Regions from separate parts of the Eubacterium sp. Marseille-QA0814 genome, predicted to be linked through region 3. Evidence: predicted binding sites of a transcription regulator. Region 3 holds the regulator's gene; each other region holds the start of a gene.
The links. The regulator Rex, encoded in region 3, represses fermentation and respiration genes when NADH is low (regulators of the CRP and FNR family bind a similar motif). The targets are predictions, from matches to a motif close to ATTGTTAANNNNTTAACAAT.
Positions count from the first base shown of each region.

Region 1: the regulator Rex is predicted to act here: its motif matches at 2,064-2,083, upstream of ACQY63_RS04225 (acetyl-CoA C-acetyltransferase).
Region 2: the regulator Rex is predicted to act here: its motif matches at 1,573-1,592, upstream of gap (type I glyceraldehyde-3-phosphate dehydrogenase).

Region 1 covers NZ_CBCPMG010000001.1:892,369-895,659, forward strand. Annotated here, with positions in the region: gene ACQY63_RS04220 (enoyl-CoA hydratase-related protein) at 1-719, opposite strand, end outside; gene ACQY63_RS04225 (acetyl-CoA C-acetyltransferase) at 835-2,019, opposite strand; gene ACQY63_RS04230 (DUF975 family protein) at 2,142-2,984, opposite strand; gene ACQY63_RS04235 (branched-chain amino acid aminotransferase) at 3,236-3,291, opposite strand, start outside.
Region 2 covers NZ_CBCPMG010000001.1:864,507-867,797, forward strand. Annotated here, with positions in the region: gene ACQY63_RS04095 (phosphoglycerate kinase) at 1-317, opposite strand, end outside; gene gap (type I glyceraldehyde-3-phosphate dehydrogenase) at 440-1,456, opposite strand; gene ACQY63_RS04105 (histidinol-phosphatase HisJ family protein) at 1,709-2,476, shown strand; gene ACQY63_RS04110 (cysteine desulfurase family protein) at 2,534-3,291, opposite strand, start outside.
Region 3 covers NZ_CBCPMG010000001.1:689,942-693,232, reverse strand. Annotated here, with positions in the region: gene ACQY63_RS03260 (ATP-binding cassette domain-containing protein) at 1-1,014, opposite strand, end outside; gene ACQY63_RS03255 (redox-sensing transcriptional repressor Rex) at 1,164-1,802, shown strand; gene ACQY63_RS03250 (NAD(P)H-hydrate dehydratase) at 1,816-3,288, shown strand.

The DNA.
Region 1 (3,291 bases), 200 kb from region 3:
TTCTGATCTTCTGTTTCGAAGCAGCTTCCAAATAATTTTTCTTCAATAACGATAGCATCATCCATGCTTGCATCAAGGCCATCGTTGATAGCTTTCTTACAAGCTCTAACTGCGATAGGAGCCTGCTTAGCAATTGTTGCAGCTAACTTCTTTGCAGCATCTAATAATTCTTCCTGTGGATATACAGCATTTACAAGACCGATTCTGTAAGCTTCATCAGCCTTAATGTTTCTAGCTGTGTAAATCATCTGCTTAGCCATTCCAGGACCAACTAATCTTGCAAGTCTTTGTGTTCCACCAAATCCAGGTGTGATTCCAAGACCTACTTCAGGCTGTCCGAAAATTGCATTTTCAGAACAAAGTCTAATATCACAACTCATTGAGATTTCGCATCCACCACCTAAAGCAAATCCGTTTACGGCAGCGATTACAGGAATGTCAAATGTTTCTAACTTTCTAAATACATCGTTTCCTTTTTTACCAAATGCTTCACCTTCAGCCTTTGTTAATGTTGACATTTCTCCAATATCAGCACCGGCTACAAATGATTTTTCTCCTGCACCTGTTAAAACTAATGCTCTTGTTTCATCTAAATTAACTGCATCTAGAGTTGCATTTAATTCATCAAGAACCTGGCTGTTTAATGCATTTAATGCCTTTGGACGGTTGATTGTAATTACTCCAACAAATCCATCCTGTTCATAAGTAATAAATTCCATATCACTTCTCCTTAAAAAATTATAATTGTATTAAGAGTTTGGATAAACTCTTATGGTAGAAAAACACACTAAAAGCTGGTAGTAAAAAATTGCCACCAGCTTTTTATGTATTCAATTAGTCTCTTTCAACGATTGTTGAGCAACCCATTCCGCCACCGATACATAAAGTAGCGAGACCCTTCTTAGCATCTCTCTTCTGCATTTCATGAAGTAATGTAACAAGGATACGGCAACCTGAAGCTCCTACCGGATGTCCAAGTGCGATAGCACCACCGTTTACGTTTACTTTGCTCATATCGAACTTTAAGTCTCTAGCAACTGCTACTGACTGTGCTGCGAAAGCTTCGTTAGCTTCGATTAAGTCCATATCATCAACTGTTAAGCCAGTTTTTTCCATAACTTTCTTTGTTGAAGCAACTGGTCCAACACCCATGATTTCAGGTGCAACACCACCAAGTGCTCCGGCAACAAATGTAGCCATAGGTGTAACACCTAATTCTTTAGCTTTTTCTTCGCTCATAACTACAACTGCTGCAGCTCCATCGTTAATACCTGAAGCATTTCCTGCTGTAATAACACCATCAGGCTTTCCTGAACAGCATCTTAGTTTACCAAGTGATTCAGCTGTTGTACCAGCTCTTGGTCCTTCATCTGTATCTACAACGATATCGCCCTTTCTATTCTTAACAACAACAGGTACGATTTCATCTTTGAACTTACCGTCAGCCATAGCCTTTTCGCATTTCTGCTGTGAGTTTGCTGAGAATTCATCTAATTCTTCTCTTGAGATTCCCCACTGTTCAGCTACGTTTTCAGCAGTAATCATCATGTGGTAGTTGTTGAATGCATCTGTTAAAGCATCATTTACCATTGTATCAATGATTGTACCATTGTTCATTCTGTAACCAAATCTTGCCTTTGGAAGTGCGTATGGTGCCATTGACATATTTTCCATACCACCTGCAACAACAATATCAGCATCTCCTGCTTTAATCATCTGCGCAGCCATGTTTACACAGTTAAGACCTGATCCACAAACAACGTTTACTGTAACTGCTGGTGTTTCAATTGGAAGACCTGCCTTGATTGAAGCCTGACGAGCTACGTTCTGTCCAAGACCAGCCTGGATAACGCATCCCATGTATACGTGATCAACAGCGTCCTTTGGTACGCCTGCTCTCTTAAGAGCTTCTTCAATAACAATAGATCCTAAAACTGGTGCTGGAGTTGTGCTTAAAGCTCCACCCATCTTACCGATTGCTGTACGACATGCGCCTGCAATAACTACTTTTTTTGACATAATATTAATCCTCCATATATATAATTTTTAAAAAGATTTTCAACTTTGTTATAATTTTAACAAATTATAATTCCTTTGTCTAGTATAATAATCGAATTTTGTTTCCAAAAAGTGACTTTTTTCTAAACTTCTTCGTAACTGTCATAATTTGTATTAAAATTATCATGCTGTTGCTGATTATTCTGCTTAGGATAACCACATAGAGTCACGTATAATTCTACATCTGTTAAACATTTATATGGTACAACATAGAATATGTTAAGTATACCACATGTAAACGCTGCCAAAATATTCCAACCAATAAATGATAAGTCAAGGACAAACGCATTCATTTTATTCCCCATCATCATTTGTCTGCTTCTTCTAAAAGCTTCGCTGGAACTCATATTAGGATTTTCAGCAAGCAAATATGGTATCATTCTGTATTCGTACATTTTAACTATACCGGGTATAATAAATAACAGTGACCATAATGATGTATATAATGATTTTAAAAACATTGTTTTTGCAATGTTTAAATACCCATTTCTGAACCCTTCTGTCATTTCACTAAATTGAGGATTCACTGTTCTGTTTTTAATTAACCATCTCTTACAGCCAACCTCTAACTGTGCAAAAACTAAGAAAGCTAAAGCAAGACCTGCTAGGAAAATGATTATTCCAAGTATTAACACCATGGAAATCTGTGTGTATGAAATATTTTTCATAATTCCCAGTAATCTTGTTCTTAAAATATTAAACTGTAAATTCACACTTTGATCTGTATATCCCATATAAGAGTTGTCTGTTAAAATAGAATTTCCCGTGTTAGTTATGGAATCTGTTACGTCATTAAAATTAACTGATGTTCCAAAACTAAAATTACCAATAACAATGGATAATATCAAAGTTACAAGTACCCCACTCCAGTAATTCTTCTGTAGTATCTGTCTGGCTGTACTTTTTAATTCTGCTCTTGTCCACATATATATTTTTCTCCTTCATAATAGTAATAGCTACAACAAATTAATTGGGATTTCTTTGAAATCACAATTATATAATTAAGAATGTCCCTTGGGACATTCTACGCACCGAGCGCATGTTGCTTCAGCAACATTTTTCCTTTTGCGCCAGTGTGCATCCCTAGTGGAACGTTATTTATTAATTGTGATTTCAAAGAAATCACAATTAATAAATAAGCCCGCCTACTGTTACATAAGCGGACTTTTTATTGTCATTACTTAATTTCTACTAACCAGCCTTCTGGAGCTTCAATTCTGCCCATCTGGATAC
Region 2 (3,291 bases), 170 kb from region 3:
ACTGCTGCTTTTGCATTTTCACCTACAACATTATCATCTGCTGCAAACTTAACTTCCTGTCCTAATAATTCTGAAAGTCTTACTGCAACTGGTGCAAGTGATAATTCAGGCTTTGGTTCTCCCTTTGGCTTTCCAAGATGTGAGCAAAGGATAACCTTACCACCATCATTAATTAATTTTTTGATTGTTGGAAGAGCTGCTACAAGACGGTTTTCATCTGTAATAACGCCTTCCTTTAAAGGTACGTTGAAATCACAACGAACTAATACCTTTAATCCTTTTACATTGATATCATCAACTGATTTTTTGTTAAGCATATTAACTTTCCTTTCTAATTTTCATATTTAAAAATCCATACTGTATAAACTAAAAACCCATACATAAACAAAGGGCCCGGCCCATTAAAGCCGGACCCTTTTGGATCTTAATATTCTTAAACTTATGCAAGTTCTGAGAAGTATTTGATTGTTCTAACCATCTGGCTTGTGTATGAATTTTCGTTGTCATACCATGAAACAACCTGTACTTCATATGTGTCTTCGTCAACCTTTGATACCATTGTCTGTGTAGCATCAAATAATGAACCATATCTCATACCTACGATATCTGAAGAAACGATTTCGTCTTCATTGTATCCGTATGATTCGTTTGAAGCTGCCTTCATAGCTGCGTTGATACCTTCAACTGTGATATCTTTTCCTTTAACTACAGCAGTAAGAACTGTTGTTGATCCTGTTGGAACTGGAACTCTCTGTGCAGATCCGATTAATTTTCCGTTTAATTCTGGAATTACTAATCCGATAGCTTTTGCAGCACCTGTTGAGTTAGGAACGATGTTAACTGCAGCAGCTCTTGATCTTCTTAAGTCACCCTTTCTCTGAGGACCATCAAGAGTCATCTGATCACCTGTGTAAGCATGAATTGTTAACATGATACCACTCTGGATTGGAGCGTACTTGTTAAGAGCATCAGCCATAGGTGCTAAACAGTTTGTTGTACATGAAGCAGCTGAGATAATTGTATCTTCTGGCTTTAATGTATTGTGGTTTGTATTGTAAACGATTGTAGGAAGATCATTTCCAGCTGGAGCTGAAATAACAACCTTACGAGCACCAGCTTTGATATGAGCCTGTGCTTTGTCCTTTGATGTATAGAATCCTGTACATTCTAATACTACGTCTACGTTTAATTCTCCCCAAGGGCAATTTGAAGCATCAGCTTCTGCATAAATCTTGATTTCCTTACCATCAACGATGATAGAATCTTCTGTAGCTGAAACTGTATCAGCCTTTTCATATTTACCCTGTGATGAATCATACTTTAATAAGTGAGCTAACATTTTAGGACTTGTTAAGTCGTTGATAGCTACTACTTCATAACCTTCAGCACCAAACATCTGTCTGAAAGCAAGACGTCCAATACGTCCAAATCCGTTAATTGCAACTTTAACTGCCATTTGATTTTTCCTCCTGAAAAATTTTTAATTTTTATTGTTAATTTTCATTAACCTATTGATTATTTTACATAATTACTCTGTAAATATCAAGGTGTTTTTACGGTTTTTCTTGGTTTTTTGTTAAATTTTTGTCAATTTTTTGATAATGAAACGTTATTGTAGATTTTTATTGTTGTTTTTGCTATATTTTATTTAAAATTCTAAGTTAAATTTTAACGTGAATTTTACAAAAAAATAAAAAGGACTAATATTATGATTTCAGATTATCATGTTCATAGCAAATTTTCTTTTGACTCAGAAGAAAAAATCGACAATATTATTTCAAAAGCAATTGAGTTAAAAATGAACCAAATTGTCATAACCGACCATGAGGATTTTAACTGGCCTGTTGAAGGGGAAACTCCTCTTATTGACCTTCCTAAATATAATTTGGTTTTATCTAAAAAAAAAGAACAATACAAAAATAAAATTAAACTTTTTAAAGGCATTGAGTTGGGGCTTATGAAAGGTACAGGTACTCAATGCCTGGAGCTTATAAATGCATCAGCGTTGGATTTTATAATTGGCTCCTGTCATATTGTGGACAACATGGACCCATATTATACAGATTTTTGGAAAAACAGACAGGACAGGGATGCTTTTGAACTTTATTTTAAAACTCTTTTGGAAGGCTTATTAGAATTCAGCCAAATTGATACTTTAGGTCATTTAGACTATGTTGTAAGATACAGTCCAAACAGAGACTCAAACTATTCACCACGTGATTATCAGGATGTTATTGATGAGATTTTAAAATTCATTATAGAAAAAGATATTAAATTGGAAATTAACACTTCTAACTTATCTAAAGGTTTTGACTTTTTTAATCCACATACTGATATTATTAAAAGATATAAGGAATTAGGTGGGAAATACGTTACCCTTGGTTCTGACGCTCATAAAGCTGAATACATTGGTTACGGTTTTGATAAAGCATACGAAATTGCTAATTCTTTTGATTTAAAAATATTTACCCTTTAATTTAAACATAGAGCTGTCGCCTTAAAGATATCTAATCACCGGCGCACAGCTCCTTTTCTAATTTCCCGCTTTTCTCATTTTCAAAATATTTTCTTTCAGTGTATTTACTGTGTAATCAATCTCTTCTTTTGTGTTTTCGTAGGATAATGTAATTCTAATGGTTCCGTATGCAAATTTATCCGGCACACCAATTGCGGTTATAACATGAGACGGCTTATCTGATGAAGAAGAACATGCTGAACCGGCTGAAATACACACACCTTCATTATCCATTAGTATTACAAGTGATGTTCCATCAATTCCTGCTATTGTAAAATTAGCATTTCCCGGTAGTCGTTTTATCTGATGGCCGTTTAATCTCACGTATGGAATTTCTCTTAACATTCTGTTAATTAGATAATCTCTCAGTCTGCTCTCTTTTTCCAATCTTTTGGTTATTTTATTTTTGGCAGTTTCTACCGCCACCCCCATGCCCACAATAGCTGCCACATTTTCAGTGCCTGCTCTTTTGCCAAATTCCTGACTTCCACCATACACCAGTGGATTCATTTTTTTCGGCTCTTTTATATACAAAAAGCCTATTCCTTTAGGGCCGTAAAACTTGTGAGCGCTGGCACTTAACATATCCACCTGCAATTTTTCCACATCAATTGGTACATGGCAAAAAGCCTGCACAGCATCTGTATGAAACAGTATATTATGTTTTTTAGCAATCTGCGCAATTTTTCCTATTTCCTGTATTGTGCCAATTTCGTTATTTGCATACATTATGGAAATTAGCCCTGTTTTTATTGTTTTATCATTCCTAATGTAAC
Region 3 (3,291 bases):
ATTATAAGATTTTTCAAGGTTCTCAACAGACAAAACATCGTTTCCACTGACAATGTCAGGCTCCAATTTAATGGTCATGTTATTTTTTAACTCTTCAGGCTTTTCAATTAGATCTATTTTTTCTAATTGCTTTTCACGGCTTTCTGCACGCTTATAAAATTTTTCCTGTTTGTAAGAGCGAAGTTTGGCAATAACTTCTTCCTGATGTTTGATTTCACTTTGCTGTTTTAAATAGGCATTCATTGTAGCAACTCTTAATTCCTGTTTTTTTACAGCAAAGTCAGAATAGTTACCACTGTATACATGTGCTTTATGGTTTTCAATTTCTATAACTTTAGAAACTATCTTGTCTAAAAAGTAGCGGTCATGGGCGATTATTAAAACAGCCCCGTTATAGTTAAGCAAATATGTTTCCAACCATTTAATTGAATTTAAATCAAGGTGGTTAGTAGGCTCGTCCAACATAATAATATCAGGTTTTTCTAACAAAAGTTTGCAAAGGGCAACACGAGTTTTCTGACCACCTGAAAGATTACCAACAGACTTATTAAAATCATCTTCCGTAAATCCAAGACCTTTTATTACACCCTCAATTTCACTTTTGTATGAATAGCCATTTAATAACTGAAAACGATGTTCCAGGTTAGTGTAAGTTTCTATTAATTTAGAAAGTTCATCACCTGAAACCTTTGCCATTTCTTTCTCGTATTCCAAAAGTTTTTGTTCCATGTCAATTAAGTTCTGTTTAACAGATTTTACTTCTTCGTAAATAGTAGTGTCTGAACCTAAATCCTGATACTGGGCAAGGTAACCGATAGTTTTATCCTTGCCAATAATTACGTTTCCCTCATCAGGTGAAAGTTCCCCCATTATAATCTTCATAATGGTAGATTTGCCGGCACCGTTATTTCCAACAATGGCTGCTTTTTCATTATCATTTATGAAAAAAGAGCAGTCATTTAAAATTGTTTCAACACCGTATGATTTGCTTATATGATTACATGATAATATCATGAGAATCCTCCTGTTTAATTGAATTTCACTAATTAACTAGTTTATCATAAAATGCTGAAATTTAAAACAAAATATAGAATGACAAATATTTGACAATCTTTTGCTATATCCTTATAATTAACCATATATATATAAGGTAGGAGAATGTGATGAATAAAATCTCAAAAGCGGTAGTTTCAAGACTACCACGTTATTATAGATATTTAGATGAGTTAAAAGCTCAAAACATCGAAAGAATCTCGTCAAAAGAGCTAAGTCAGATGATGAATGTTACAGCATCTCAGATTAGACAGGACTTAAATAATTTTGGTGGTTTCGGTCAGCAGGGATATGGGTATAATGTACAATATCTTTATGACGAAATAGGAAAGTTACTTGGTCTTAATGTACCCCACAAAATGGTTATTGTAGGAGCAGGAAATTTAGGTCAGGCTATTGCTAATTATGGCAACTTCAGAAACAGAGGCTTTGAAATAACAGCATTGTTTGACAAAAATCCTGATTTAATTGGTAAGAAAACACAGAATGCGGAAATTTTAGATATTTCTACACTTTATGATTATGTTAAGGAAAATAATGTTGAAATTGTTGCGTTAACATTACCAAAAGGACCGGCTAAGGAAGTTGCTGAAAAATTAGTAGAATGTGGAGTAAAGGCTTTTTGGAACTTTGCTCATACAGATTTAGGCTTTGGCGGGGACATTTTAGTTGAAAATGTTCATTTGTCTGAAAGTTTAATGAAGCTTACATATAGAATATCAGAAAAGAATAAACAGGAGAGTTTATAGATAGGAGTGGCCTATGAAAAATATTCTTACAAGCAGTGAAATGAAAAAAGTTGATACTGAAACAATTGAAAGAATCGGGATTCCGGGAATTGTTTTAATGGAAAGAGCGGCTTTAAGTGTTACTTCTTTAATTATGGAAAATGAGCCGGTAACAAAAACTGTTCAGGTTATAGCCGGTGTAGGAAATAACGGAGCAGATGGTCTTGCTATATGTAGAATGCTTCATTTGAAAGGCTACAATACATGTACATGCGTTATTGGTGACATTAATAAGGCAACAGAGGATTTTAAAACACAGCTTAGAATAAATGAAAATCTTGGCATAAGTATTGTTGAAGATTTTGCTGATTGCGATATTTTTGTTGATGCAATTTTTGGCGTTGGTTTATCCAGAAAAGTAGAAGGTAAGTATAAGGATGCCATTGAATATATAAATAATCAAAGGGCAAAGGTTTATGCAGTGGACATTCCATCAGGCATTGACGGAAGTACAGGAGAAGTTCTTGGAGTTGCGATTAAGGCGGACTATACTGTGACTTTCGGCTTTCATAAAGTTGGTACGGTATTGTATCCGGGAGCAGATTATTGTGGGAAAGTCATTGTAAGCGATATTGGATATGAATCATGGGAAAACAGTGATTTTATAAAATATGCTACAAGAGAAGATTTAAAATATCTGCCAAGAAGAATTAATTATTCTTATAAGGGTAATTACGGTAAGGTTTTAATTATTGCAGGCAGCAAAGAAATTTCAGGTGCCGCGGCACTGTCCGCTTTGGCTGCTTTTAAAACAGGTGCAGGTATGGTTCGCATATTTACACACGAAAATAACAGAAATATTTTAGGGAAGCTTTTACCGGAAGCAATGATTAATACTTATACAATTGATAAATTTGATATTAAGTCATTACAGGCAGCAATTAAGTGGTGCGATGTAATAGCAGTAGGTCCCGGAATGGGAACCGGTGAAGTTCAAACAGAAATTGTTAATGAAGTGTTAGAATCAAAAATACCTACAGTTATTGATGCTGATGGTATTAATACAATATCAAGACATAACGAAATAAAAGAAAAACTTCATGATAAAGTTATTTTAACACCTCATCTTGGAGAAATGAGCAGATTCCTTGCAGTACCGGCTAAAGAAATTGCACAGGATTTAATTAAATATACAAGAAAAGTCAATTATAAATATGGCGCCACAGTTGTTTTAAAAGATGCAAGAACTGTTATGGCTAATAAGAAAGGGACTTATATTAATTTAACAGGCAATAGTGGTATGGCCACAGCAGGAAGTGGAGATGTTCTAACAGGTATTATGGTAGCTTTGCTTGGTACAAAAACAGATTTTGAAAAAGTTCCGGCACTGGCTACGTTTTTGCATGGAGTAGCAGGTGATTTGGCAGCCATGGAATCAAGTAAGGAATCCATGATGGCAGGAGATATTTGTAATAATATTACAAAAGCTTACAACGGCGATTTTTAGAAT